DNA from 4 places in the Streptomyces sp. NPDC005302 genome. Region 4 is predicted to be linked to each of the others. Evidence: riboswitches for the same ligand, from Rfam matches in the RefSeq annotation. Region 4 holds a riboswitch; each other region holds the start of a gene.
What was found. A riboswitch is a leader RNA that binds a small molecule or an ion and turns the genes downstream of it on or off. The one in region 4 is predicted to bind cyclic di-AMP.
Positions count from the first base shown of each region.

Region 1: it holds a riboswitch for cyclic di-AMP, as region 4 does, so the genes downstream of both, ABZT74_RS30735 (LysM peptidoglycan-binding domain-containing M23 family metallopeptidase) here and ABZT74_RS26895 (LysM peptidoglycan-binding domain-containing protein) in region 4, are expected to answer to the same signal.
Region 2: it holds a riboswitch for cyclic di-AMP, as region 4 does, so the genes downstream of both, ABZT74_RS02335 (M23 family metallopeptidase) here and ABZT74_RS26895 (LysM peptidoglycan-binding domain-containing protein) in region 4, are expected to answer to the same signal.
Region 3: it holds a riboswitch for cyclic di-AMP, as region 4 does, so the genes downstream of both, ABZT74_RS17700 (NlpC/P60 family protein) here and ABZT74_RS26895 (LysM peptidoglycan-binding domain-containing protein) in region 4, are expected to answer to the same signal.

Region 1 covers NZ_JBEXGN010000028.1:44,728-51,874, reverse strand. The annotation lists gene ABZT74_RS30750 (Glu/Leu/Phe/Val dehydrogenase dimerization domain-containing protein) at 1-1,019, shown strand, start outside; gene ABZT74_RS30745 (TetR family transcriptional regulator C-terminal domain-containing protein) at 1,069-1,689, shown strand; gene ABZT74_RS30740 (SGNH/GDSL hydrolase family protein) at 2,053-2,838, opposite strand; gene ABZT74_RS30735 (LysM peptidoglycan-binding domain-containing M23 family metallopeptidase) at 3,121-4,050, opposite strand; cyclic di-AMP (ydaO/yuaA leader) riboswitch at 4,055-4,212, opposite strand; gene ABZT74_RS30730 (alpha-galactosidase) at 4,513-6,585, opposite strand; gene ABZT74_RS30725 (tyrosine-protein phosphatase) at 6,784-7,147, shown strand, end outside.
Region 2 covers NZ_JBEXGN010000001.1:520,827-527,973, forward strand. The annotation lists gene ribA (GTP cyclohydrolase II) at 1-225, opposite strand, end outside; gene ABZT74_RS02315 (MarR family transcriptional regulator) at 375-884, opposite strand; gene ABZT74_RS02320 (dihydrofolate reductase family protein) at 950-2,110, shown strand; tRNA gene ABZT74_RS02325 (tRNA-Met) at 2,206-2,279, shown strand; gene ABZT74_RS02330 (PP2C family protein-serine/threonine phosphatase) at 2,661-3,725, shown strand; cyclic di-AMP (ydaO/yuaA leader) riboswitch at 3,985-4,142, shown strand; gene ABZT74_RS02335 (M23 family metallopeptidase) at 4,154-5,191, shown strand; gene ABZT74_RS02340 (aldo/keto reductase) at 5,341-6,285, shown strand; gene ABZT74_RS02345 (PrsW family intramembrane metalloprotease) at 6,348-7,147, opposite strand, start outside.
Region 3 covers NZ_JBEXGN010000010.1:197,865-205,011, reverse strand. The annotation lists gene ABZT74_RS17715 (hypothetical protein) at 1-103, shown strand, start outside; gene ABZT74_RS17710 (alpha/beta fold hydrolase) at 555-1,301, shown strand; gene ABZT74_RS17705 (hypothetical protein) at 1,346-1,570, opposite strand; cyclic di-AMP (ydaO/yuaA leader) riboswitch at 2,034-2,205, shown strand; gene ABZT74_RS17700 (NlpC/P60 family protein) at 2,214-3,635, shown strand; gene ABZT74_RS17695 (hypothetical protein) at 3,702-4,019, opposite strand; gene ABZT74_RS17690 (PadR family transcriptional regulator) at 4,187-4,717, shown strand; gene ABZT74_RS17685 (DUF2306 domain-containing protein) at 4,803-5,978, shown strand; gene ABZT74_RS17680 (hypothetical protein) at 6,111-7,147, shown strand, end outside.
Region 4 covers NZ_JBEXGN010000021.1:34,290-41,436, reverse strand. The annotation lists gene ABZT74_RS26910 (ATP-grasp domain-containing protein) at 1-45, shown strand, start outside; gene ABZT74_RS26905 (FAD-dependent oxidoreductase) at 73-1,293, shown strand; gene ABZT74_RS26900 (HAD family hydrolase) at 1,581-2,390, shown strand; gene ABZT74_RS26895 (LysM peptidoglycan-binding domain-containing protein) at 2,643-3,371, opposite strand; cyclic di-AMP (ydaO/yuaA leader) riboswitch at 3,376-3,536, opposite strand; gene ABZT74_RS26890 (CocE/NonD family hydrolase) at 4,074-6,071, opposite strand; partial or broken gene ABZT74_RS26885 (oligopeptide:H+ symporter) at 6,082-7,105, opposite strand.

The DNA.
Region 1 (7,147 bases), on a different contig from region 4:
CCATGAAGGAGGCGCTGCACTACGACCCGGACGGCCGGTACGTCCCGCTGGGCGGCGCCAAGGGCGGCATCGACTGCGATCCCCAGGACCCGGGGGCGCAGGGCCTGCTCGTGCGCTACCTGCGGGCGATGCGTCCGTACATCGAGTCCTTCTGGACGACCGGCGAGGATCTCGGCCTCTCCCAGGACCTGGTCGACCGGGCGGCCGAGGAGGCCGGGCTCGTCTCGTCCATCCAGGCGGTCTACGCGCTCCTCGACGACGAGACGGCGGCCCGGCGACGGCTCGCGGACGCGTTCGCGGTCGAGGTCGACGGCATCGGCCTCGACGAACTGGCCGGCGGCTGCGGCGTCGCCGAGTCGGTGCTCGCCGCGCTGGACCGGGCGGGGGTCGCCCACGCGGGGACGCGGGTCGCCGTCCAGGGGCTCGGCACGATGGGCGGGGCCACGGCACGGTTCCTCACCCGCGCCGGCCTGAAGGTGGTGGCCGTCGCCGACGTCAAGGGGACGCTCGCGAACCCGGACGGCCTCGACGTCGAGGCACTGCTCGCGGCACGGGACGCGTACGGGACCGTCGACCGCGCCGCGCTGCGCCCCGGCGACCGTGAACTCCCGGGCGACGCCTGGCTGTCCGTCGACGCGGAGGTCCTGGTGCCCGCCGCGGTCTCGTACGCCGTCGACACCGCGAACCAGGCCGGCATCAGGGCGCGTTGGGTGGTCGAGGCGGCCAACATGCCGGTCCTGGCGGACGCGGAGGAGCTGCTGGCGGCTCGCGGGGTCGTCGTCCTGCCGGACGTGGTGGTCAACTCCGGTACGAACGCCTGGTGGTGGTGGACGCTCTTCGGCGACATCGGCGCCGACGCGGACGAGGCGTTCGCCCACATCCGCCGCTCCATGCGCGCCCTGATCGACCAGACGCTCGCCCGCGCGGAGGCCGAGGGGACGACACCGCGGGCCGCCGCGCACGCCATCGTCACCGACCGGCTGCCGGTCATCGCGGAGCGGTTCGGCTGGTACCGATGACGCGAACTCGTGTCCGACCGCAGGGGGCCGCGCTGTGTAGGGTTGCCGCGTGGCGAGAGTGCGGTTGAGCGTGGCGGAGCGGCGCGAGGAGTTGCTGCGGGCCGCAGTGGAACAGATCGAGGCGCGGGGCGTGGCGGCGGTACGGATCGCCGACGTGGCCTCGTCCCTCGGTGTCAGCAACGCGCTCGTCCTGTACCACTTCTCGACGAAGGAGAAGCTGGTCGCGGCGGCGTTCACCTACGCGGCCGAGGACGACCTCGCCCACCTGCGCAAACTGCTCGGCCGCCGCACGACCGCGCTGCGGCGTCTGCGGACCGCCGTCCGCTGGTACGCCCCCACCGGCCAGGCCAAGGGCTGGCGCCTGTGGATCGAGGGCTGGGCGGCCGCACTGCGCGAGCCGGCCCTGCTGGAGGTCACCCGCGACCTCGACCGCCAGTGGAAGGCGGCCCTCACCGAAGTGATCGCCGAGGGCGTCGCCGCGGGCGAGTTCCACTGCCCCGACCCGGTCGGCACGGCCCTGCGCCTCACCGCCCTCCTCGACGGCCTGGCCGTCCAGATGACCGCCTACGGCGGCACGGTCTCCCGAGCCCGGACCCAGCAATGGGCGGACGAGGCCCTGGCCCGCGAACTGGGCCTGGAGAGGGCCGAGTTGGTGGCAGGCGTGCGATAAGGCTCCGAAGCGGGGCTGTTCGTAGCCACCTGTGCTCGCCAACGTCGGGTCGTCGGCCTCACGCACCCCGGGAGCTCTCGTGGCCATCACGAAGTACGCCTTCGACGCACAGTTGCACCGTGAGGGAACGGTGGGGAGGCGGGGCGGCTGTTCGTGGCACGGCGTGAACGACTTTGCGGAACATCCGACCAGCAGCTACCGGACGCCGAACGGGATGATGGCCGCGTGCCCGCGCGCCGAGCGCCAGATCGAAGATCTCTACGGGCAGCCGACCCGTCGCCACCAGGGACACCTTCGGAGTTCGCCGACAAGTCGGCCCCGGGCCCAAGGGACCCGGGGCGCGGTGAACGGGGTGGTTCCCGGTCAGGCGACCGACTCGATGCGCGTCTTGATGTCGTCCGGGGAGAGCGCGCCCTTGGCGGCCACGTGATCGCCGGAGGACTCGCCGCGCAGGCGCCGGCCGATCCACGGGACGAGGTACTCACGGGCCCAGTGGATGTTGTCGCGTCGCACCTCGAAGGTGCCCCGCGGCGGCAGCGGCGGCCAGGGCTGGTCCGGGTCCACCGGCACCTCCAGGCCGAGCACCTGACCGGCGCGCAGCGCCACCCGGGTGTGCCCCTCGGGCGAGAGGTGCAGCCGGTCACCGTCCCAGGCGCGCCGGTCCTGGATCGTCTTGAGCGACCACAGGTCGAGGACCGGACACCCGTAGCGGTCCGCGATGGCCCGCACATGGCCGTTGTACGTGGCGATCTTGCCGCGCAGATGCCTGAGCACGGGCACGCCACGGGTGTCGAAGCCGGTGGTCACCATGACCTTGCCGACGGCTGAGGTGAGGTCGGCGACGGCTCGCTCGAAGCGCTCCGCGACCTCGTCGGGGTCGGTGCCGGGCCGGATGATGTCGTTGCCGCCCGCGGAGAAGGAGACCAGGTCCGGGCCGAGCTCCTTGGCACGTACGAGCTGCGTCTCGACGATCTGGTCGAGCAGTCTCCCGCGCACCGCGAGGTTGGTGTAGTCGAAGTCGCCTTCGGGTCGCCGGTCCGCCAGCAGAACCGCGAAGCGGTCCGCCCAGCCGACGAAGGCCCCGTCCGGCCCCAGGTCGCCGACGCCCTCGGTGAAGCTGTCCCCCACCGCCACGTACGACCCGATCACTGATCTGTCGTCACTCTTCGCATCGTCTGCCACGTCGGCCCATGATTCACCTTCCGATGTGAGCTACGCGACCGTAGGGAAGGGTTGACGAACGGTGAGATAAGCCACTCGTCAAGTAATGGTCAACCATGGAATAAGGCTCTCGCCATGGCTGTTGAGGCAGCCGCTGCGACCAGTGGTCCCGGCGGACACGGCGAACACCGAAGGCCGGACCCCGGGGATCATGGGGTCCGGCCTTCGGAGGCAGGCCTGCCGTCAGGAGCAGGTCGGGCGGAGGCGGTGTCAGCCGACGGCGACACCGTGCGAGCGCAGGTACGCGACCGGGTCGATGTCCGAGCCGTAGTCGGGCGTGGTGCGGACCTCGAAGTGCAGGTGCGGTCCGGTGACGTTGCCGGTCGCGCCGGAGAGGCCGATCTGCTGGCCCTCGGTCACGGTCTGGCCGGCCGAGACGGACAGGGACGACATGTGGGCGTACTGCGAGTACCGGCCGTCGGCGTGCTGGATGACGACCTGGTTGCCGTAGGCGCCGCCCCAGCCCGCGGAGACGACGGTGCCAGCGGCGATGGACTTGATGGTGGTGCCGGTCGGGACGACGAAGTCCGTGCCGGTGTGGTAGCCGCTGGACCACATGCTGCCCGCCACCTTGTAGTTGGTGCCGATGGTGGCGCCGTCCACGGGGAGGGTGTAGCCCGAACTGCTGCTGGTGGCGGCCGTCTTGGTGACCGTGCTCGCCGTGTCGGCCTTCGCGGCCGCGGGCTTGGCGGCGGCCGGCTTGGCGGCGGAGGGCTTGGCGGCGGAGGGCTTGGCGGCGGAGGGCTTCGCCGGCGCCGAGGCCTGCGGGGCGACGGCCTTCGCGCCGAGGGTCAGCTTCAGACCCGGGTGGATCAGCGACGGGTCGCTGCCGATGGCGGAGCGGTTGTCCGAGTAGATCTTCTTCCAGCCGCCGCTGACGTGCTGGACGTCGGCGATCTTGGCGAGATAGTCGCCGGCCTTCACCGCGTACGTCTTCGACGTGCCGGCCTTCGCGGCTGCCGGGGCGACGGACGCGGACTTCTCCGTGTGCTGCGCGACGGCGGCGGCCGGGGTCGCGGCGTGGGCGCCGGTGGCTCCCATCAGCGGCAGCGCGAGTGCGGCGCCACCGGTTCCGACCACGGCGATCGAGCGAGTGAGACGCAGGGACTTGGGACGGCGGTGCTTACCCTTCGCGGGCATGGCGATTTCCTCTCCGGCGCCTGCGAGGTGAGCTGTCGGGTGCGGGCTGGAGATGCCCGGCCACGCGGCTGCATGGCTGTACCCCTAGCCTGTTCCGGAGACCGGACCAGGCGCGGAACCTGTGGGTCCCCCGCTCCTGCCGTGTACGGGTGAGTGCGGATTCCGGGCGGCGGCAGGATTGGGCGTCCGTCCGGATTGAGGCAGAACGTAAGCGAGATGCGAGCACGCCGACAACTGTGTGCGGATTCTGTGTGCTCGCCTTTCTTGATCCATGAGGAATTCGCCGTCACCCTCCGTGGAATGACGATCTTTCCGGGCTTTCAATCCGCCCGGAAACAAAGGCCGGTCACGAATCCCCGACGGCAACACATCGTCACGAATATGACGCTGCTCACGCGACCCGACTCACGGCACCTTATTCCAGGGCCAGTTGTAATGAAGGCACCATTTCGGGCAGAACAGTCAGATGCGACGCAGCCGGATAACCGTCGCATCGAGATCGCCCCGCAGTCCGGCGTCCAGGCCGTGGTGCAGCAACACCGCACCCCGGTGCACTTCGCCCGTTCCGACCCATTCGTACACACCCATCGGGTCGAGTCCGCGCAACCTGAGCGGGGCGGGCCGCACTCCGTGGTGCTGCGCCTGGAGCCAGGCGAGGACCACGGCCTCGTCGCCGAGCACGTACTGGACGGCGCTCAGGCCACCCTCCGGGGGCCGCAGCCGGTAGAGGTCACCCTGCTGCACGACCGGCCGGATCTCCTTGTAGAGCTCCACCCAGTCCCGCGCCTCCGCCAGCTCCTCCGCACTCCACGTGGTGAGGTCGCCGCCGACACCGAGGACCCCGGCCATCGAGCTCACGAAGCGGAAGCGCAACGAGCTGACCCGGCCGTTGAGCAGGTTGTTGGGGCTGTCCGTGACCCAGGCGGCCATGATCCGGGCCGGATGGATCTGACTGAACCCGTGCTGGATGGCGAGCCGGTCGAGCGGGTCGGTGTTGTCCGAGGTCCACACCTGGTCGGTACGGGCCATCACGCCGAGGTCGATCCGGCCGCCGCCACCGGAGCACGACTCGAAGGCGACGCCGGGGTGCGCGGCGCGCAGCCGGTCCAGGAGGGCGTAGAAGGCCTCGACGTGGGCGACCCAGAGCTTCTGCGGATAGCGCTCGCCGGGCCAGCCGGCGTCCGTGAAGGAACGATTGAAGTCCCATTTCACGTAGTCGATCGGCGCTCCGGAGAGCAGGGTGTCGAGCCGCTCCCAGAGGTACTCCTGAACGTCGGGCCGAGCGAGGTTCAGTATGAGCTGATTACGGAATTCCGTCCTGGTTCGTCCGGACTGGTACTGCACCCAGTCGGGATGCGCGCGGTAGAGGTCGCTGTCGGGGTTGACCATCTCGGGCTCGACCCAGATGCCGAACTGCATGCCGAGGGCGTGCACGTCGTCGGCGAGCGGCTTGAGCCCGGCGGGGAAGCGGTCCGGGTTGGGCGTCCAGTCCCCGAGTCCGGCGTGGGCGTCGGTGCGGGCCCCGAACCAGCCGTCGTCGACCACGAACAGCTCGACGCCCATCGCGGACGCGCGTCGCGCGAGCGCCCGCTGCTGCTCCTCCGCGATGTCGAAGGTGGTGGCCTCCCAGGAATTGAACAGCACCGGGCGGTCCCGCTCCGCGTCCGGGACGACGTACGCCCGCTGGTAGGCGTGCCAGGTCCTGCTCGCGCCGCCGAACCCGCCGTCGCTCCAGAGCCCGGCGAAGACGGGCGTCGTGAAGGTCTCCCCCGGCCCGAGGCACAGCAGCCCGGAGTCGTCGTGTCCCGCCCCGCCGGTGATCTGCACGCGCGCGTCGGGCAGTTGGGCGACGGAGATCCGCCAGGAGCCGGACCAGCCGAGCGCGCATCCGTACACCTCGCCGCTCTCCTCGGTGGCCTCACTGTCGAGGGCCACCCAGGGCAGGTGCTGGTGTCCGGTGTGGCCGCGGCGGCTGCCGATGATCTTCTCGCCGTAGGTGAGGGGCGAGCGCACCAGCCGGGACTCCGCGGCCCACCGGCCGTGCAGCTGGGACAGCCGCCAGCCGTCCCGCTCGGGAAGGGTCCAGGTCGCGGAGTCCGCGCGGAGCAGCTCCAGGCTCTCGTTTCCGTCGTTGGCGAGCGTGACACGGCGCTCGACGACGTCGCCGCGCAGCCGGTAGTGCAGGGTGATGCCGAGCCCGGCGTCGGAGAAGCGCAGCCGCAGCTCGTCCCCCTCGGTCGCCGCGTCCTCGAAGCGCCATTCGGTGCCGCGCCGCTCGTCGGTCCGTACGGACAGGGCGGGGCGGACGAAGCGGGGGCCGCCCTCGACGGGGTATTCCTCGCGCCCGTCGAGCGGGGAGTCGAAGGGCCGGTACGGCGGCGCGGGCCGGGCGGCCAGGGCCTCGGCGTCGGCGAGCGTGATCCGCGGGCCCCAGTGCAGGTGGAGCAGCTCGTCGCGTTCCGTGAGGTGCAGTGCGTAGCCGCTGGTCGTTCCGGTGAGGAGCCAGGTCCGGCCGGCCGCGCCGATCTCGATCATCAATCCCCCACAGATACGAACAGGTGCGATCAGGGATCAACATCATCAGGCCAGTCGGGGGCGCGAGGCAACGCCTGTGGACAACTCATTGCCCCAGGAACCCATGTCGTATCGTCGGGAACGCGACCGAAGACACCAGCCGCCGGGCGCCGACCGGACCCTCTCCGGCCGGCCCGCGGCCGAAGATGAGGAGCCCCCGTGACGCAGCAGGTCCCGTCGACCGAGCCCGAGCTCGGCGGAGTTCGCAACTTCCGCGACGTGGGCGGCCTGCCCACCACGGACGGCAGGCGCGTGCGCCCGGGACAGCTGTTCCGCAGCGGCCACCTCGCGCACGCCACCGAGGAGGACGCCGCGTTCCTCTCCTCCCTGGGACTCCACACGATCTTCGACTTCCGCAACGCGGCGGACCAGAAGCTGGAGGGCCCGGACGTCGAGCTGCCGGGCGTGCGGAACGTGAACCTCCCGCTGACCGACCCGGCGGACGGCAGCGAGTTCTGGAAGATGGTCCGTGACGGCGACCTGGACCAGCTGCGCGGCATCCTCGGCGACGGCAAGGCGGCCG
Region 2 (7,147 bases), on a different contig from region 4:
TCCGCAGTCGCAGCGGGCCGAGCCGAAGACGTCGCCGGTCAGGCACTCCGAGTGCAGCCGCACCAGCGGGTCCGTGCCCGGGTCGCCGAGGACGACGGCCAGGTGTTCCTTGCCGTCGACGAGGCCGTGGAAGGTGACCAGGTCCGCGTCGACGGAGTAGCCGTCGCCGAAGCGCAGGGGTACGCGGACGCGGGTGCGCACCGTGGCGGTGGGATGGTCGCGCATGTTGTCTCTCCGTCCAGCGGGTTCGTACGGGACGGTGCTTGCGGATGGTGCTTCAGATTTGAAGCACACCGTCCGGGACGAGACACTACATCTGCTTCAAAGTTCAAGCAATGGGTTCCCGGTCCTCCGGGCGCCGGCTCCGGCGTTCCTCACGACGAACAGGAACGCCGCCGCCACGGCAGATCTTCCCCGCGCGCCGCCGAGTCCTCGTCCTGGATCGCCCGGGTGATGGCCCCGCAGATCTCCTCCAGCTGGCCCACCTGCTCGGCGGTCAGCCGGTCGAAGACCGCCGCCCGGACCGTCGCGACGTGCCCGGGCGCGGTCCGCTCCACGAGGTCCATGCCCTCGTCGGTGAGCACGGCCACGTGGCCGCGCCGGTCGGTCGGGCAGCCCTCCCGGCGTACGGTGCCGTCCTTCTCCAGCCGCGTCACGGCGTACGTCAGACGGCTGCGCGTGATCTTCAGCGTCTCGGCGAGCTCCGTCATCCGCAGCCGTCGTTCGGGTGCCTCGGACAATCTGGCCAGGATGGAGTAGTAAAGGTGGGGCATGCCCGCCTCGGCCTGGAGTCCGCGGTCGATGGTGTCCTCCAGGAGGGAACTCGCGGAGATGTACGAGCGCCAGGCGCGCTGTTCGGCGGGGGAGAGCCAGCGGGTCGTCATGAGACCAGTCTAGGTATTGTTTAAAACTTGAACCACTGTGTGAGTTCGACCGGAGGAACGCCCCGATGCCCCGTCCCCACGTCCTGTTGTCCGCCGCCGTCTCCCTCGACGGCTTCCTGGACGACACCGGGCCCGAGCGGCTGCTCCTCTCGGGCCCGGCCGACTTCGACCGGGTCGACGAGGTGCGGGCGTCCTGCGACGCGATCCTGGTCGGCGCCGGCACCCTGCGCGCCGACAACCCCCGGCTGCTGGTCAACTCCGCCGAGCGCCGGGCGGCCCGCGTCGCCGACGGGCGCCCGGCGTATCCGCTGAAGGTGACCGTCAGCGGCTCCGGCGACCTCGACCCGAAGGCGCAGTTCTGGCACACGGGCGGCGAGAAGGCCGTCTACTCGACCGACGAGGGCGCCCGGCGGGCCGCCGGCCTGCTGCGCGGGCTTCCCGGCGTCGACATCGTCCCGACCGGGCCCGAGCTGGACTGGCGGGTACTGCTGGAGCATCTGCACGACGTCCGGGGCGTACGCCGGCTGATGGTCGAGGGCGGCGGACGGGTCCACACCCAGCTCGTACGGGAGGGACTCGCCGACGAACTGCAGCTCGCCGTCGCCCCCCTCTTCGTCGGGCAGCCGGACGCGCCGCGACTGTTCGGGCCCGGGGCCTACCCCCCCGGCCGGATGCGGCTCGTCGAGACCCGGCCCGTCGGGGACGTCGTCCTCATCCGCTACGTCCCGACCGCGCCCGGTACCGGCCGGACCGCCTCCGCCGCCGACCGGCAGTGGCTGGCCCTCGCCTGCGAGCTGGCGGCGCTCTGCCCGCCCTCGGAGACCGCGTTCAGCGTGGGCGCGGTGGTGGTCGCGGCCGACGGGACCGAGCTGGCCCGCGGCCACTCCCGCGAGGGCGGCGACCCCGTGACGCACGCCGAGGAGGCCGCCCTCGCCAAGATCGACCCGGCGGACCCGCGGCTGCCCGCCGCCACCGTCTACAGCAGCCTGGAGCCGTGCGCCCGCCGCGCCTCCCGGCCCGCGCCCTGCGCCCGGCTGATCCTCGACGCCGGTGTACGGCGCGTCGTCACCGCCTGGCGCGAGCCCGACACCTTCGTCACCGACGCCGACGGCAGCGGACTCCTCGCCGCCGCGGGCGCCGACGTCGTCCTCCTGCCCGAGTACGAGGAGCGCGCCAAGGCACCCAACCGCCACCTCCTGGACGGGGCCGCGCACCGCACGGCCTGAGGGAGGGAATCCGCGCGCCGCCTGCCCGGTGGATGGCACGTGGAGGAAAAGCGTGTTCTGAGGGTCCCGCGGATGGCGTACACTAATTTCAACGACGCGGGGTGGAGCAGCTCGGTAGCTCGCTGGGCTCATAACCCAGAGGTCGCAGGTTCAAATCCTGTCCCCGCTACTGAAGGCCAAGGGCCGGAACTCGGATTCACGAGTTCCGGCCCTTGGTGTTGGTACGGGCTCTGTTGGTACGGGCTCTGTTGGCACGGGCTCCCCCTCCTCCTTCGTTTCGCGGCGTCGCTCCGTCGTCCCGTTCCCGGGTTCACCCCGCAGGGCGGCGGAATCCCTCGGTCGGGCCACACCGGTCGCCCACCGCCCCCGCGCCGGGTCTGCTGGACCTGTGGGTCAGCCAGGAGGTGAGGAGCGGACCGGAGAACTCGACGCCCGGGCCGACCGCCCGCCCCCCGGTGATCCGCGGGCGCCGGGGGTCGCCGGCGCTTCGGGTGCGTCCGGACCCGCGGGCGATCCCGGAACCGGTCCGGCGCGATGGCGCACGGGCCGGATGTCCTCCGCGCGCGCCCTCGTGCGAGCCCTGCCCGTGCTGCTGGTCGTCGGCGGGACCTTCTACGACTACTTCACGCCGGGCGAGTTCACCGCCGCCCCCCTCTTCACGGCCGCCACCCTGGTCGCCGCGCCCCTCTACTCGCTGCGCGGCACCGTCCTCACCGGCGCCGCCGCCGTCGGCGCGCTGATCCTCGTGCACCTGCGCCTCGGCATCGTCCTGCGGATCGACGCGGTCACCGAGGTCGTCACCGTCGCCACGGCGGCCGTCCTGGGCATCCTCATCAACATCCTCGTCCGGCGCAGCGACGAGCGGCTCGCCTCCGTCTGGGAGATCGCCGAGTTCGCGCAGCGGGCCGTGCTGCCCGAACCCCAGGCACGGATCGACGGCCTCGACGTCGCCGCGCGCTACGAGGCGGCCCAGGCGGACGCGTCCATCGGCGGGGACCTGTACGCGGTGCAGGACACCCCGTACGGCGTGCGGCTGGTCGTCGGGGACGTACGCGGCAAGGGGATGACGGCGGTCGCCGCCGTCGCCGTGGTCATCGGCGCGTTCCGGGAGGCGGCGGAGCAGGAGACGACCCTGGAGGCGGTCGCGCAGCGGCTGGAGCGGGCGCTGAAGCGCGAGGGCACCCGGCGCGACAACCTCGACGCCGTCGAGGGGTTCACGACGGCGGTCCTCGCGGAGATCCCGCACGACGAGGAGATCGTCCGCATCGTCAACCGCGGGCATCCGCCGCCCCTGATGCTGCATCCCGACGGGACGCTCGTCCCGCTCACCGGCGGGCCCGCCGCGCTGCCCCTGGGGATGAGCGACCTGGCCGTGACCCCCGACCTGGCCGTACCCGCCCGTTTTCCCACGGGGGCGATCCTGCTGCTCCACACCGACGGGCTGTCCGAGGCCCGGGACGTGCGCGGGGAGTTCTACGATCCGGCCGCGCGGCTGGCCGGGCGGGTCTTCCCGGGGCCCGACGCGCTGCTGAACAGCCTCGCCGACGAGGTGCGGCGGCACACGGGCGGCGCCCTCAGCGACGACATGGCACTGCTCGCCGTCCGGCATGGTTGACGGCCCTCGTAGGCTCCTCTCCCGACCGTTGTCACGAGGGGTGACCGAACCGTGCCCCTCCGCATAACGACTGACGCACCGTCAAAGAAATCCGTGTCGACGGGATGAGGCCAACTCGCCCGTTTTTCATCGCCCATGACCCCAAAGTCCTGGCCAAAAAGCGTTAACGATCAGGCTGAACAGCTTGGAATCAGGTGGCCAGGTCTATTAACGTTCGATAACGCAGCGCGGTCGTCCCAGCCGTCACAAGAGATGGCTCCGTGCGCACGCGCCGAATCCCGCAAGGGAACCGGGGAACCACCAACTTGGGGTGAATCGAGCGTATTCCGCCGTGGCAGCACGGTCGGTTTACGCGCGTAGGAGACCTTCCTGCTCCGAACCCGTCAGCTAACCCGGTAGGCGAGAAGGAAGGAAAGGAGTGCGCCCACGTGGCGTCCAACCGGCCTGCTCAGCCAACCTCGTTCGCACCGAATGACACACAGTCCTTCGGCTTCGCCTACGGCAAGGACGAGGGACCCTGGGAGGAGTGGAATCCCACCGAGGATTCCGTCCGTCCCGTTCGTGGCCGGCACCGCGTGGGAAAGCAGCGCGGCGGAGGACTCGCCCGCAGCTCCACGGTCCTCGGTGTAGGCGTCATAGCCGCCGTCGGCGCCGGTGGCATGGCCACCGCGGCGCCCGGCAAGGCGCCCGTCTCGATCTCGCTGCCCGACCTGTCCTCGGTCACCCACTCGGCCAAGGCCCTGATCGGTGACGGCGCGGAGACCCCCAAGGGCTCCACGACTCCGCTCACCGGCGCGGGACTGACCACCGCCGACACCGCCCAGGGCAGCACGGACGCCGGTGAGGCCCTGCGGGCCCGCATCATGCAGCAGGCCGAGTCGCAGCAGAACCAGGTCGACAGCGCCGCCCAGGCGGCCGCCGAGACCGCCGCCGCCAAGCAGGCCGTCGCGCTCGCCACCAAGCAGCAGGACGACGCGAAGTCCAAGGCGGACGCCGCGAAGAAGAAGGCGGAGGACGAGGCCAAGGCGAAGGCGGAGGCCGAGCGTCTCGCCGAGCTCGCCAAGAGCTACTCGCTGCCGACCTCCTCCTACACCCTGACCTCGCGCTTCGGCGAGGCCGGCGCCCTGTGGTCCTCCGGCTACCACACGGGTCTCGACTTCGCCGCGCCCACCGGCACGCTGATCAAGGCCATCCACAGCGCGACCGTCACCGAGGCGGGCTGGGCCGGCTCGTACGGCTACCGCACGATCCTCACCCTCGACGACGGCACCGAGCTGTGGTTCTGCCACCAGTCGTCGATCAGCGTCAGCGCCGGCCAGAAGGTCGCCACGGGCGACGTCATCGGCCGCGTGGGCGCGACGGGCAACGTCACCGGGCCGCACCTCCACCTGGAGGTCCACCCCGGCGGTGCCGCCACCGGCATCGACCCGATGGCGTGGCTCCAGGGCAAGGGCCTCAACCCCTGACCCTTACGGACTGCCGACCGGCCGGCTCGCGGGGACTCCCGCGGCCGGCCGGTTTCGCGCCCGCGAGTGCGAGTGCGAGTGCGGGAGCGCCGGGCCCGTGTGGGGTGCATGTGGAATACAGGCATCCGGTGCGGGCGTTGAAACAGCCCATGACTTACCTTCGCAAGCTCGGCTCCTCCGACCTCGAGGTCTTCCCGCTCTCGCTGGGCGGCAACGTCTTCGGATGGACGGCGGACGAGACCCGGTCCTTCGCCGTCCTCGACGCCTACGCGGCCGCCGGCGGCAACTTCCTCGACACGGCCGACTCGTACTCGTCGTGGGTCGACGGCAACGAGGGCGGCGAGTCCGAGACCATCATCGGCAAGTGGCTGAAGGCCCGCGGCAACCGCGCGGACATCGTCGTCGCGACCAAGGTCAGCCAGCACCCCGCCTTCCCGGGGCTCTCGGGCGCCAACATCAAGGCCGCCGCCGACGCGTCGCTGCGGCGCCTGGGCACCGACCACATCGACCTCTACTACACCCACTTCGACAAGACCGAGGTGCCGGTCGACGAGATCATCGGCGCGCTCGACGAGCTGGTGAAGGCCGGCAAGGTGCGGCACATCGCCGCGTCCAACATCTCCCCGGAGCGGCTCCAGGAGTCCCTGGAGTTCTCCGACCGCGAGGGACTCGCCCGCTACGTCGCGCTCCAGCCGCAGTACAACCTGGTCTCGCGCGACACCTACGAGGGCCCGCTGCGGGACGTCGCCTCCCGCGCCGGACTGGCCGCCGTCCCGTACTTCGCGCTCGCCGCGGGCTTCCTCACCGGCAAGTACCGTCCGGGCGCGACCGTCGACTCGCCCCGCGCCGCGGGTGCGTCCAAGCACCTGGAGACGGAACGCGGCCGGCGGGTCCTCACCGCGCTCGACGAGATCGCCGAGGCCCACAACGCGGCCGTGCCGACCGTCGCCCTCGCCTGGCTCGCCGCCCAGCCGACCGTCGCCGCGCCGATCGCCTCCGCCCGGACCGTGGAGCAGCTCCCGGCCCTGCTGGGTGTCGCGGACCTGTCCCTGACGGACGCGGAACTGTCGCGCCTGACCCGCGCGTCGGCGTGACCCGCGCCTGAGCCGGACCCCGGCCCCCGTACCGGCGAGGTGCCGCCTCGCGCGGGCGGGGGCTACGAACGGTAGGGGTTGTACGCGGGATACGGCACCGGCGGCGCGTACGGCTGGGCCGGTGGCGCGGCGTACCCGTAGCCGTGCGCGGGCCAGGGGGGCGGTGCGGGGAGCGGGGAGGTGGCGCGGGCCGCGTAGGCGAGGGAGGGGCGGGCGATCTCCCGGCGTCGCCACAGTTCGTGCAGCAGCTCGCGTTCCCGTACGACGAAGTCGGCGCCCGCGCGGCCCCGGCGCCCCCGGTGGCGCAGGAACGCCAGCGAGGTCGCGTACGCCTCGTACTCGGCGACCGAGCGGGCCGCGGCCTTCCCCCAGTGATGGCCGGCGTACTCGCGGGCGAGCCGCCGGGCCCGCATCGAGCCGAGGACGTAGGGCTCGGCGGTGCCGAGCCAGCCCGCGGTGGTGTAGGCGGGCAGTTCCGTGTGCACGGTGCGCAGCTCGCGCTGCCGGGTCCAGACGGCCAGCCAGGTCAGCAGCCCGAACGCGGGCACCATGAAGGCCGCGTAGACCGCGAAGAAGCCGTACTCCCCGAAGTCCGACGAGCTGTTCCACACCGAGTGCATCCCCATCGCGAGCAGCAGCCCGCCGAACGGGACCAGCACGCGGCGCACGTGCTGGCGCTCGGCGGACAGGGCCGCGACGCCGAAGCCGATGCCCGTCAGCACGGTGAACAGGGGATGCGCGAAGGGCGACATCACCACGCGGACGAAGAACGTCGCGGCGGTGACGGAGGACAGTCCGCTGCCCCCGCTGAGCCGGTCGGTGCCGAAGGCCGTGCCGAGATAGAGGATGTTCTCGGTGAACG
Region 3 (7,147 bases), on a different contig from region 4:
GTGTCGGCGGGAGTCGGGCCGCTGCCCGAACGCCGAGCGTCTGTGGCGGCTCTACCAGGAGTGGCGCGGCGGCTACGGCACCCGTCCCGGGGGAGCCGAGTGAGACCGTGTGAACGGCCCGCCTCGAACGCCCGCACTCGTCCCGCTCTCGCGACCGCACACGGCCCGGACGACGTGGGGGAGCGGTAGTTCCCCCTGCCACCCGCCTCCGGTCGAGCTGGACAGGGACGACCGGAGGCGGGTCCACCCGGGGTCGATCCGCGGCGGGCCGCGTGCGTATCCGGCACCCGGCTCCTCGCGCGCGACGGGACGGCTCCGGCACGGCGGCTCCGCCGGAGTCGTGCCGCCGTCCGTGACGCTCGCGCTATCCTCGGCGACCGCTCGTGACGTCGCGACGGCCGGGCCCGCACGGGTGCCTGCGTGTCCCTGCTCCGACGGGCGGAGGCCGCACCAAACCGTCGTCGCCTCGGCTACGGATATCCAGTGACCGGCGGCACAATCGCTCGTCGGCCTAGGGTGAGGCGTCGAGAACGCTCTGACGGTGAAGAGGTGTCATGCGAGGCTCTGCGCGGATGTCCGCCCGTGACGGACAGCGTCCCGGGGCGGCCCGGGCACTGACGGCGCTGGTGCCGCACCGGCTCACCGGCGAGAACGCGGGACCGACGCGGGCCGCGGTGCTGATCCTGCACGGGGGCAGGGCGGACAGCCTGGCTCCCTCCCGGCCCTGGCATGTCTCCGGGCTGCGTATGCGGCCCTTCGTGGGCTCCGTCACGCGGGCCGTGCCGGACGAGGACGTCTTCGTCGGGCAGGTGCGCTACCGCGTACGGGGCTGGAACGGAGCCGCCGCCGATCCGGTCACCGACGTACACCGGGCGCTCACCGAGCTCACGGAGCTGGTGGGAGACGTGCCGGTGGTACTGGTCGGCCACTCGATGGGCGGCCGTGCCGCGCTGCGCGCCGCGGCCGCGCCCCAGGTCCGGGCCGTGGTCGCCCTCGCGCCCTGGTGCCCGCAGGGCGAGCCGGTGGCGCATCTGCGGGACAAGCGGGTGATCGTGCTGCACGGCGACCGGGACCGGATCACCGAGCCCGCGGCGTCCTTCGCCCTGGTGCGCCGGGCCGCGAAGGAGGGCTCCTCCGCGAGCGCCGTACGGGTCGCGGGCGGCGACCACGCGATGCTGCGGCGCGCGCGGACCTGGCACGAGGCCACGGGCTCGGCGGTCGCCGCTCTGGTGTCCCGGGCCGACGGCCCGGACGGACGGCTTCCCGCCGAGGGGCCGAACGGCGAACCCGGCGTCCTCTAGGACCGCGTCCCGCCCCGCACGAGGCGGCCCCCGCCGGCCAGCCTCTAGACGGAGTCCAGCCGGTCCGCGGGATCGGGGCCGGGGGCGAAGGAACGACGCGAGCCGGCCGTCACGCGCGGGGCGGACCCGGGAAGCGGACCGCCCGTGGACGGATCCCAGCTGAGGATCCACTCGAAGTCGCGCTGCAGCCGCCTGGCTTCGCTCCGGACGAGTGTCGGTATGTCGCCGCGTTCGGAGATCAGTTGGGCGTAGATCGGTGCATCGTGCACGTGGGGACCTCGACTCGCTCTCAGGGCCTTCCGCGGGCCTTCCTTGCCTCGACGTTAGGGCCGCGAAGCCGACGCGGTGGTCATCCGGCCGGGTCGGCCAGAACCGGTCACGGCGTGACCATCGACAGCCGCCGATGTCGAACGAGCCGTCAGGGAACGCCAGTTCTGTTCGCACCCCGAATGGCCCGTTCCGGGCCCACCCGAAGCCCCGGTCCGCTGTGGAGACTTGGTGAACGGACCTGGGCGAAGGCGGACTCGCGGACGGGGCCCGCAGTCGAACGCGGTTGTCCCGACGGCCGATTCGCGCACGGGGTGTGCTCCCGTCGTCGCAGAGCGGGGCGATGCGATGAAGGTCACGAAAATGTATCGGACATCTGGGACGTGGATCTTCACACGGGGGTCACAACATGGCTAAGTTGACGACCAGGCCGCCCGACTCCCTCCGGCGAAAGCTCGCCGGGCGGTGCGGCCTCCGCCGAGTCCGGCCCGCCCTCGTGGCAGCCGGAGCCGGGGACCCACCGAACCTGGGGTGAATCGGCCAACCGCCTTACGAGGCACAGGCCGTAGGGCATACCTTCCGGAACCGTCCGCCCGAACCCGACAGCTAACCCGGTAGGCGGACGACGGAAGGAGTGCCATCCCCATGGCGCCGGAACGCACCCAGCCCAGTGGCGACGAAGTCCGCCGACGGCTCGCATCCCTCTACGACCGGGCCGAGGACGACACCGGCAACTTCAACGCCACCCGCGCTCTGGCGGGCCTCTCCTCACGCCAGGGCGACCGGCGCGCCGTGGCCCGGAGGCTCATCGACCAGCGCCCGGCCGGGGACGAGCGCGGAGGGATCGACACCGCCCAGAGCGACCTGATGCGCCAGTGGTTCGACGGGGCGCGCTCCCGGCTCGGACCCACGGTCGCGGCCGTCCTGCCCGTCGACCGGCAGCCCGACCGCGGGCGTGAGGCAGGCCGGCCCGGTGGAGCTGCGGGACGCCCCGAACTCCCCGCCCAAGGCGCGCGCGCCGTCGCCGAGTTGACGGCGGCGCCCGTACGGGAACTGGCGGCGGGCCCGGTCGCGGAACTCACCGCGGCACCCGTCGCGGAACTCACCGCGCGCCCCGTTCTCGAACTGACCGCGGGCCCGGCGTCCGAGCCGACGACCGGGCGCGCCCTCGCCGTGCCGGACAGCGGCTCCAGGGCCACCGGACCCCTCCCCGTGGTGTCGGCACCCGCGCCCGCCTCGGATGCGTCCTCCCCGCGTTTCCGCAAGGACCGAGCCCGGCGCAAACTGGCCGCCGCGCAGGACCTGCTGACCCGGCACAACGCGCTGCGGAGCGTCGAGGCGCCGGTCCCGTACCCGTCCGTGGAACCGCCCGCCGTGGAGACGGCCGTCCCGGCGGCCCCGTACTGGCCGGCGGAGAACGTGCCCGTGCCGGCCGCCACGTACGCGTACGCGTCGGTGGCGAGTGCCGCCTGGCCGGCCGTGGAGGCCGGGCACCCGCAGGTGGCGAGCGCCCCGCTTCCGGTCGCGGCGGTCGAGTACCCGCCGGTGCGGGAGCCGTGGTCCGCCCCGGCCGTCGACGACAGCCGGCGCCCGTGGCCGGCGCCCGTGAACGAGCCCGCGCCCGGGGCTCCCTGGTCCGCCGGCCCGAACCCCGGCTTCGACACCGGAAGCATCGCCGCCGTCGTGGCGCCGCCGGTCACCGGGTACGACACCCGGGCCGCCGAGGCCGTGGCGTTCGCCCGCGCGCAGGTCGGCAGGCCGTGCGTGTGGGGAGCGTCCGGGCCTGGTTCGTACGACCCCTCCGGCCTGACCCAGGCCGCCTGGCGCAGCGCCGGTGTGCTGCTTCCGCGGTCGACGTCCGACCAGGCGCGGATCGGACCGGCGATCGCCCTGGCGGGTGTCCAGCCGGGCGACCTGGTCTTCTTCCACGGGGACCTGAGCCACGTGGGCCTCTACGTCGGCGACGGCATGATGGTCCACGCGCCCAGCCCCGGGGGGCGGATCACCGAGGAGTCCGTCCAGCACGCCGGGCAGGCGGCGATCCACAGCGTCGTACGGCCGGTCTGAGCGGCGGGGTCGGCCGCGGGCATCCCGCGGCCGACCGGACCCTCGGACTCCCCGGCCTCGCCGGAATCAGAACTCGCTGTCGATTCCCGTGACGGCGGCCGGTCCCAGTGGAGCGTCGTTCTCGGACAGGCCGCTCTCGCGCAGCGCGCCGGAGACGAGCCGAACGGCCTCCGCCTCGGCGGTCCGCCGGTCCGCCGCCTCGACCTCCAGCCGGACCGAGAACGTGTGGTTCTCGTCCACGGTGAGCAGGCTCAGCTCCTCGGTCTCGCCCAGGTCCGTGTTCTGCGGGTCCTGAGGGCGCAGCCTGCGTTCCACGTCTGCGCGGGAGGCGTCCGAGACGCCGTGGACGAACGTCCCGGGAACGGTGATGACGTAGGTGGTCACAGGAACTCCTCGCGTGCGTGCCCCGCGGGCCTGGGTGCGGTCGGCAATGTGATCGCCCGTATACCCCGCATTGTGACGGCCACCCGCGGCTTCTTCGCGTCGGGCGCCCTTCGCGGCGTGGTCACGTGTGTGCCGTGCGGTGTTCGGGTGGCGATACGGTCGGACTCATGGCTGATGCTCGGTTGACCACCGCCTCGTTCCTCGTGCTCGGCGTCATCGACAAGCTCGGCGAGGCCAGCGCGTACGACGTCAAGGGCGAGGCGGCGCGCACGGTGGCGCCCTTCTGGTCCGTTCCGCACGCCCAGGTCTACGCGCAGTGCGACCGCCTCCTGGAGGCCGGCCTGTTGTCGCAGGTGCGCCAGGAGAGCGGACGCAACCGCCGGGTGCTCACGCTGACCGACGAGGGCAGGGCCGCGCTGCGCGACTGGCTGGACGACACCGCCTTCGTCCCGGTCGAGGCGCGCGAACGCGGCATCCTCAAGCTCTGGTTCGGCGGACGGCCCGATCTCCTCGGTCCCGTACAGCTCGGCGAGCACCGGCGGACCCTCGGCGACTACGAGGAGCTCGCGGAGAGCGTGGGGGAACTGCTGACCCGTGGACAGCGCGACGCCCTGGAGTTCGGCATCCGGTACGAGCGGATGATGGTCGACTTCTGGACATGGGTGCAGCGGCGGGACGAGGACGCGACGGACCGTTGACCCCGGCGCCCGGGCGGCCCTACCGTCTCGATAGTCCAAACGAGACTATTGATGGTCGGGTCGCGACCACGAACAGGGAGCCGCCGTGCGTCGTCCGACGGGCACCACATGGCGCCGGATAGCCGTCATCGCCGTCTCGGCCGTGTGCGTGGGATACGCGCCCGTCGCGATGACCGAGCTGTGGCCGTACGCGCGCCCCGGCGCCCCGGCGTTCGGCGAATGGATCCTCGGGCGGGTGGTCTCGCCCCGCTATGTCGCGGACGCCCTGGCCACCCGGATCGAGCCGTACCGCCACAGCCTCGTCCCGCTGATCGTGCACTCTGTCCTCGGCGGCCTGCTCATGCTCCTCGGTCCCGCGCAGGTGCTCACCGCCGTGCGTCGGCGGACCCGCCTGCACCGCGCCCTCGGGGTGGTCTTCGCGGTCACCGTCTACGCGTCGATGGCCGGCGCCGCGCTGTACCTGGCGCGGACCGCGCCCGCGGACGCGTTCAGCGGGGCCGCCTTCTGGATCGTGCTCGCCACCATCCTGGTGGGCACCGTCCTGAGCGTGACGTTGGGCGTGCTCGCCGCCGTCGCCGGCCACCCGGACCTGCACCAGCGCTGGATGCTCCTCTGCTACGGGTTCCTCCTGACGGCACCCCTGCTGCGGTTCGAGTGGGGCGGCCTGCCCATGATCATGCCCGGCCTCTCCATGGCGGAGATCAACCGCGCGGCCACCATGCACCTCGGCTCGGTGGTGGCCTTCGGCGCCCTGATCGCCTCGCGTTCCCTGGACCGGCGCCGCAAGATCGCCGGCATGTCCCGGTCGTGGGCCCCGCTGCCGGTCCTGGCCGTCGCCCATCTCGCCGGAGCTGCCGCCCTCGCCTGGATCGTCCGCTCCTCCCTGGATTTCGGCGCCCCAGGACGCCGGCTGCTGCTCGCGTATCTCCTGCCGTACGCCGTCACCTACGCGGTCATGGCCTCCTGCGCCCTGCGCACCGGTCGTGAAGGCCGCCTCTGGGCCCGGGAGGAGTGGCGCCTGCACTGGACGGCCCTGTGTCTGGCGCCGGTGCTGTCGGCCGCCGCCGCTCCGCTCTTCGAGCGGACGCTGGGCCTCGACCGGCTCACGGCGGTCTCCGCGGGAGCGGCGATCGGCTGCGGCGCGCTGGCGACCACGGCGACCCTGGTGGTCAGCCTGCGCGTCATGTACGCCCGGGAGGTCCTCAAGCGGGCCGCACCCGCTCGCGTCACGGCCACCCCCCTCACCTCACCCGTCTCCTAGCGGCACACCGCACACCGCCCGCCGTACGCACCGGAACGGGACCCGCGTGTCCGCCGGGCCCGGCCCTGAGCCGTCCCCGACGCCCGTCCGGCCCGACCACTTCGTCATCGACCCCGTCCGGAACGGAATCCCATGGCCGACGCATCCGACCTGCCCCCGCACGACGACACCGAGGAAGACCCGCGGACCGCGCGATCCCCTGCGGATCCGACCGGCGCGGCCGGCGACACGGCGGCGGCGGAACCGCCCGCCGTGGCGGAGCCGGCCCCGGCGGCCGCAGTGCGCGAGGCTCCGGGCAACGACGCGGAACGTGCCGCCGCGCCTCCGGCCGGGGGCGGACGGCCGCTCACCGCGGGTGTGGCGATGCTGGCCACCGCCGTGGCCGTGGTGAGCGTCATCGTCGGCGGGCTCCTGATGGCCGTCGGTCTCACCGGACACGTCTTCGGCGCCTGGCGCTCGCCGGAGTCGCTCACGCCGGGGCTGATCGGCGCGGGGATGCTCGGTACCGCGCCGGGGCTCTTCGCCGTGAGCCGCGCCCGGGCCTGGCACGAGGTCCGTTCCCTGGTCCTCCCGCTGGCGGTCGTCCTCGTCGGCCTCTTCGCGGTGAGCCTGCTCAACGCCGGGCACCTCTACATCGCCCGCGGCGGCTCCGTCGTCCCCGTCCTGTTCAGCCTCGGCTGGCTGTTCGTCCTCGGCGTGCTCTGCGTGTTCGCCCTCGTCGCCCTGGCATGGCAGTACTTCGCCCCCGCCCAGCCGTCCGGTCCGCGCACCGCGCCCCTCCCCGGCTGGTCGAAACCGGCCCTGGCGGTGCTCGGTTCGGCCTGGCTCGGCATCGGCGCGGGCCTGCTGACCCGGCCGGGATTCTGGGCCGCCTTCGTGCCCTGGAGCACCAGTCGTGCGGACGCCCAGGCGCTCGGCGTGTGGGCGCTCGCCCTCGGCGTCGGTGTCCTCGGTGCCCTCGCCGAGGACGACCTCACCCGCACCGGCGCGGCACTGATCGCCCTTCCGTGCACCGCTGTCACCGTGGCCGTCGTCCTCGCCTGCCGCGCCGCCGCCGTCCACTGGCACTCCGGCCCGGCTCTCTCCCTGGTCTGCATGGTGGGGGGTCTGCTGTTCGCCGGCGCGAGCGGGCGCGTGCTCCTCACCAGGACCTCACCGGCACGGTCGTA
Region 4 (7,147 bases):
CGGACCAACCGCCGCGGCGGCAGCAGCAGTTCCACCGCGAAGTAGACGTAGTACGTCCTGGGGAGGGACTTCGTGATTCATCCCGTAGCAGTCATCGGCGCGGGGCCGTTCGGACTGTCCACCGCCGCCCATCTGCGGGCGCGGGGCATTCCGGTGCGGGTCTTCGGCGAACCCATGGTGAGCTGGCGCGACCACATGCCCGAGGGAATGCTCCTCAAGTCGACTCCGGCCGCCTCGAACATCGACGCCCCGCAGCGGGGGCACACCCTCGGCGACTACTGCGTGGCGGCGGGGATACCGCGCCTCGTCACGGACGAGGACATCATCCCGGTCGAGACGTTCATCGCGTACGGGGAGTGGTTCCGGCAGAAGCTCGTGCCGGAGCTGGAGCGGGTGCGGGTCGTCTCGGTCGACCGGAGGAGCGGCCGGGACGCGGACGGGTCCGGTGGTTTCGACATCAAGCTGGACTCCGGGGAGTCGTTCACCGCGCGCGCGGTCGTCGTCGCCACCGGGCTGTCCGGGCTGGCCCACCTGCCCGCCGAGCTGGCCGGGGCGGCGGCGGACGGTCCCACGCCCTCCGGTCCGGTCTCGCACAGCTCGCAGCACCACGATCTGCGCCGGTTCTCCGGCAAGGAGCTGATCGTCGTCGGCGCCGGCCAGTCCGCCCTGGAGACGGCGGCGTTGGCCGCGGAGGCGGGCGCGCAGGTCCGTGTCGTGTCCCGGGGCGCGGGGGCGGTCGACTTCGGGGCGCCTCCGTGGGACCAGCCGAAGCTGCGTCCCGAGTCGCCGTTCGGGCGCGCCTGGTCCCTGTGGGCCCTGAGCTACTACCCGCAGCCGTACCGCTATCTGCCCGCCGAGGCCCGGCACTACCTGGTCCGCCGGGTGCTCGGACCCCTCGGTGCGTGGTGGCTCCGGGACCGTTTCGAGGGCAAGGTCGCCGTCCGTGAGGTGCAGCGGATCGTCGGCGCGAAGGCCACCGACGGGAAGCCCGTCCTCACGGTGCGGACCCTCGGCGGCCGGGTCGAGGAACTCACCGCCGACCACGTCATAGCGGCGACCGGCTATCGCGTCGACATCGCCGCGATGGACTTCCTCGGGCATGAACTCCGGGCGGGGCTCGTCGCGAGTCGCGGCACGCCGAGGCTGGGCGCCGGGTACCGCTCCTCACTTCCGGGGCTGTACTTCACGGGCCTGCCGGCGGCGTCCTCGTACGGTCCGGTGATGCGCTTCGTGTGCGGCACGGAGTTCGCCTCCCCGCGGCTCGCCAAGCACCTGGCGGCCGCGCACGGGTGAGCCACCGGATCACTGGCCCCACCGGGCAACCCGTCCGTCAGGAATCCTCCGCGAGGGTCCGGGCGACCGGGTCGCCCGGTGGGGATCGGCGTTCCGGATCAGGGGTGTTGAGCCGTTGTGATCGTTCCTGTACGGGAAAGTCCGTCCGAGCGGAAGCGGGCCCTGCGTGATCCCAACCGGTCGCAACGCGCCTGCCACCGTACGGTGAACGGCGTTGCTGACGGGATACCGGACGTCGTCCGGTTCACGCCGGGCCGATGTGTCGTTCGATCCGTATTCTTCGGATCATGGCCGCTCCGACTGCATATTCACTCATCGCCACTGACCTGGACGGAACGCTGCTGCGCGGCGACGACACGCTCTCCGACCGGTCGCGGGCCGCGTTGGCGAAGGTGACCGCGTCGGGCGCCCAGCACCTGGTGGTGACGGGCCGTCCCGCGCCCCGCGTTCGACCGCTGCTCGACGAACTCGGCGGTGAGGGGCTGGCGGTGTGCGGTCAGGGCGCGCAGCTGTACGACGCGGGGACGGACCGGCTGCTGTGGTCGGTGACCCTGGACAGGGAGTTGGCGGAGACGGCACTCGGAAAGATCGAGGCGGAGGTCGGCCTGCTGTACGCGGCGGTGGACCAGGACGGCGTGGACGGGCTGACGCTCATCGAGCCGGGGTACGTGATGCCGCATCCCACTCTTCCGGCGGTGCGGGTGCGGCGGCGGGACGACCTGTGGGCCCAGCCGATCAGCAAGGTGCTGCTCCGCCATCCCTCCCTGTCCGACGACGAGTTGGCGTCGGCGGCCCGGGGAGTGGTCGGTTCGCTGGCGACGGTCACCATGTCGGGACCCGGGACCGTCGAACTCCAGCCATGCGGAGTGACCAAGGCCACCGGCCTCGCGCTCGCCGCGACCCACCTCGGCCTCACCCGGTCGGCGACGCTGGCCTTCGGGGACATGCCCAACGACATCCCGATGTTCGACTGGGCGGCGCACGGGGTCGCGATGGCCAACGCCCATCCGGAACTGAAGGCCGTGGCGGACGAGGTCACCCTCTCGAACGAGGAGGACGGGATCGCGGTGGTCCTGGAACGGATCTTCGGGTTCTAGGAGGGAGCCGGCCCGGGACTTCCGCCGTCGTCCCAGGCCGTGCCGTCAGCACTCCCGGTCCCGGGCGGGTGAGGCGTCGGGGCGCCGGACGCCGGGCGCGTCACCCTCAGGAAGGCGACCGCTCCGCGCACCCGGTCCGCCACCGTCCCACGGCACCGGTCGTTCCCGCCCGCGGGCCGGTACGCCACCGCCGGCGGACCCGAAGGTGCCGCCGGCCGGTGTCGTGCGGGGGCGCGGGGTGCGCCGGTGCGATCAGTAGGCGCCGTTGACGTTGTCGATCGAGCCGTACTTGTCGGCGGCGTAGTTGCAGGCGGCCGTGATGTTGGCGACCGGGTCGTAGGGGTCCATCGACGTGCCGGCCACGTGGTAGGCCTGGAACGTGGGGTCGATGACCTGCAGCAGGCCCTTCGAGGGGGTGCCCGCGACCGCGTTGGAGTCCCAGTTGTTGATGGCCTGGGGGTTGCCGGACGACTCACGCATCACGTTGCGGTGGATGCCGTCGTAGCTGCCCGGAATGCCTGCCTTGCCCATGATGTCCAGGGACTGCTTGATCCAGCCGTCCAGGTTGTTGGCGTACGTGGTGGCGGACGCCTGGGTGGCGGTGGTCTTGGCGGCCGTGGTCGCCTTGGCCGGAGCCTTCAGGGTCTTGGTGCCGACGGTCAGCGTGAGGCCCGTGCGGAGGTGGGCGGGGTTGTCGCCGATGACCGCGCGGTTCGCCGCGTACAGCTTCTGCCAGCCGCCGCTCGACGGGTACTTCTTCGCGATCTTGGTCAGGGTGTCCCCGGCCACCACCTTGTAGGTGACGAGCTGGACGTTCGGGACGACCGCGGTCTTGGCGGTCTTCGCGACCTGGGGGGTCGCGGCGTGGGCGCCGGTCGCGCTCATGAGCGGGAGGGCGAGGGCGAGTGCGCCCGTTCCGGCGGCGATCATTCCGCGGGTGATGAAGGTGGTCCGGCCGTGACGGTGCGTGCCTGCGGGCATGACGAAATGTCCTCTCCGACGCCTACGAGGTGAGCTGTCGGGTTCGGGCGGGAGATGCCCGGCCGCGCTGTTGGGCGCGGCTTCACCCCTAGCCGGTCCGGTCTCCCGGATCGGCGGCTTACCTGTGGTTCCCCCGCTCCTGCCGTGCGTGGGTGGGTGGGTTACCGGGCGGCGGCAGGATTAGGCGATCCGCTCGGTGCGACGAGAACGTATGCGACTGCACATGTCGGGAACAAGGCCTGATGTGGCGGTGAAGATCGCTTTTGCCTGTTTAGGGCGAGGGTGAAACGTCCGATTGCGCCGGAATTGAATCCTCAACTTGCCTTTGGCGAAGGGGGTGGCAAGGAGTGGGCAGCGGGTGATCCATTGGTTCTCGCGTGACTCAACTCACGCGCCCGGGGGTCATCAAGGCGGCATGCCGGGCAAGTCGGGCATTACGCCACCACTGTCCGGGGCGCGGAGAGTTCCGGGACGCCCGCCGGGCGGGCCGCACGGTGTGGGGGACGGGCGGGCCGCACGGCGTGCGGGACCGAGGCGGTGCCGGTGCCGGCGCGGGTGAACTGCGCCGCGTGGAGGCGGAGTTGACGACTCCCGGGCGGCTCACGGCCGAGTGGCCGGGCGGCCTCAGGCCAGATGCCGGGCGGCTCCAGGAAGGATGCCGGGCGGGGGCGGCCGGTGAACTGCCGTTCCCGCCCGCTTCCTTCAGCCCGCGGTGCGCGGGATGCGCTTCTCCCAGGTCCGGTGGAAGACGACCTCGTCGCCGTCCCGGCAGACGACCTCGTTCGAGGTGATGAAGTCCCGCGCGTCGCAGCTGATGACCGACGTCGTCTCGACGCGGGTGTCCCAGGGCAGGTCGGGGCGGTGCAGCCGGACCGTCCAGGTGGACCGGGCGCGGGCGGACAGCGGGTCCGACTCGTCGATCGTGTACGTCTCCCGCGCGTCCTCCGTGCACTCCAGGCCGTCGGGATACACGCGGGTGCCGCCGTAACGGGGATCCACGTCCAGACGCCAGGTGCCCGCGGCCACATCACGCAGGACCAGGCGCTCCGGGCGCGGCTCGTCGAGCGTCACCGGGACCACCACGCCGAGGGGCTCGGCCTCCTCCGCCTCCTCGAAGGTGATGGAGGGGTCCGACTCCCGCGTCCGTACCGGCAGTTCCAGGGTGCTGCCCTCGGGGTCCAGCGTGAATCCGGCCTCGGAGCCGGGCTGCGGCCAGACCCAGGGCCAGTACGCCGAGGAGACGCTCAGGCGGATGCGGTGGCCCGGAGGGAACGCGTAGCCGATGCCGTTCAGCTCGAACTCCACGTCCTCCGTGGTGCCCGGCTCCCAGGGAACGGCCTGGTCGCGGCCACGGCGCGCCGACAGGTTCAGGACGCCCCGGGTGACGAGCGTGGAGGCGCCGTCCGGGGTCACGTCGCACAGCCGGGCGATCACCTGGCCCCGGGCGGACGTCGACGTCAGCCGCAGGCGGACCCGGGGCCGGCCCAACACCCACGTCTCCTCCGGTACTTCGAACTCGAAGCAGACCGACCGGGCGTCCTCCTCGCGCTGGTCGGGCGGCAGGTCCGCGTCGTTCCCGAACGGGAAGAAGCGGCCGGCGTCGACGCCGGTGTGCTGCGGGGAGCGCACCAGGAGCGGGGCGCCCTGGAGCGCGTACGGGACGGGGGTCACCGACGGCGAGGGCCACGCGGGGTCGCCGACCCAGCGGCCGGGCAGCTCCTCGTACACGGTCGCCGGGGGATGCGCGTCCATCACGTAGGAGCGCAGCAGGGGGACGGCGAGCGCGCCCGAGTCCTCGTCCTTGAGCCAGTGGTCCCACCAGCGGAGCGTCTCCTGGAGGAAGCCGATCGCCGGACCCGGCGGCAGGCCCCGGTCGGGGTACTGGTGGGACCAGGGGCCGATGAGACCGCGTACGCGCTCCGGCGGCAGGTTCTCGACCAGGCGCAGCACGGTGTCGCGGTACGGGTCGTGCCAGCCGCCGACCGCGAGGACCGCCGCGCGGATGGCGCCGTAGTCCTCGCAGGCGCTGCCGTGCCGCCAGTAGGCGTCCCGGGTCTGGTGCGCCAGCCAGGTGTGGACGAACGGGTCGACGGCCTCCAGCCGCTCGGTCCACATGTCGCGCCACATCACCTCGCCGACGTGCACCGGGTCCGGCGGGCGGGCGACGAAGGCGAGCATGGTGGCCGCCCAGGCGTGCATGTCGACGGCGAGGACGGAACCTCCCGTGTAGTGCACGTCGTTGTCATAGCGGTCGTCCGTCGAGCAGACCGTGACGACCGCCTTGAGCGGCTCGGGTGCGAGGGCTGCGATCTGGAGGGAGTTGAAGCCGCCCCAGGAGATCCCGAACATGCCGACCCGGCCGGTGCACCAGGGCTGGGAGGCCAGCCACTCCACCACCGCGACCCCGTCGGCCAGCTCGGTCTCGGAGTACTCGTCGCCCGGCAGGCCCTCCGAGTTGCCGTGACCGCGCACGTCGACGCGGACGGAGGCGTAGCCGTGCCCGGCGTACCAGGGATGGCGCTGCCGGTCACGCGGTGCCGTCCAGTCGGTCAGCCGGTGCGGGAGGTACTCCAGGAGCGCCGGTACGGGCTCCTCCGTCACCGGGCGCCAGATCCGGGCGTACAGCCGGGTGCCGTCCGGGAGAGGGACGAGGACGTCCTCGTGAACGGTCTCGTAGGGGAAGGACGTACGGATGCGCATGCGGGTCACCTCAGTGGACGGGATGCATCGTGCGGCGGAGCCAGGGGGCGAGGGCCGTCACGGCCAGGCCCGCGGCCACCGCGATCGCGCCGTTGACGCCGAAGTAGGCGGGCTTGGAGACGTCGTCGTAGAGCTTCACCGTCTGGGCCTGGATGCCGTTGGCGAGCGCGAGCGACAGGAACCAGAGGGACATGGTCTGGCTGGGGAAGGCGGCGGGGGCGAGCTTGGTGGTCGCCGACATGCCGGACGTCTCCAGGAAGCGGTCCATGGTCAGCCGGCCGACGGAGGCGAACAGCACGGCGAGGACAGCGACGGCCAACAGTCCGAGGACGATCCCGCGGACGGCACGGCGCATGGTGTCCGGCGCGAGGGCGAATTCCGCGGACCGGGTGCGCCCGGCCAGGTGACGGCGGCCGGCCGCGTACTGGATCAGGCCGAATGTCATGCCGACGGCCGCCGCGGAGAAGCCCCGGTGCCGGCCCTCGTGGTCGCCGAGCCAGGCGGTGATCAGCGGGCCGGTGAAGGCGCCGATGTTGATCGCCATGTAGGAGGGGGCGAAACCGGCGTCGCGGCGCTCGTCGTCGGTCCGGTAGAGCTTGCCGACCATGGTGGCGACGTTCGGCTTGAGCAGGCCGGTCCCCGCGCTGATCAGGCCGAGGCCCGCCCAGGTCGCGGCGGCCGCCGGGACTGCCATGGCGTAGTGGCCGCAGGCGATCAGGACGCCGCCCCACAGGACCGCGCGGTAGGCGCCGAGCATCCGGTCGGCGAGCCGGCCGCCGGGGACGGAGACCAGGTGGACGAGCGTTCCGTAGGCCGCCGAGACCGACGCCGCGGTGCCCGGCGCCATGCCGAGCCCGCCGTGGGACACCGTGTCGGCGAAGGAGAGGACCAGGATCGCCTGCATGCCGAGGAACGAGAAGCGCTCCCAGACCTCCAGGCCGGACAGCGTGAGGAGCCCCCCTGGGCCGGCCGAAGAAGGCGGTGTCGTCGGCCGGGGGCGGGCCGGGCTCGGCCGCCACGGAGCTACGGGACACCGCCACCCTCTTCCGTGTACACCGGACCTTGGTACATGTCGT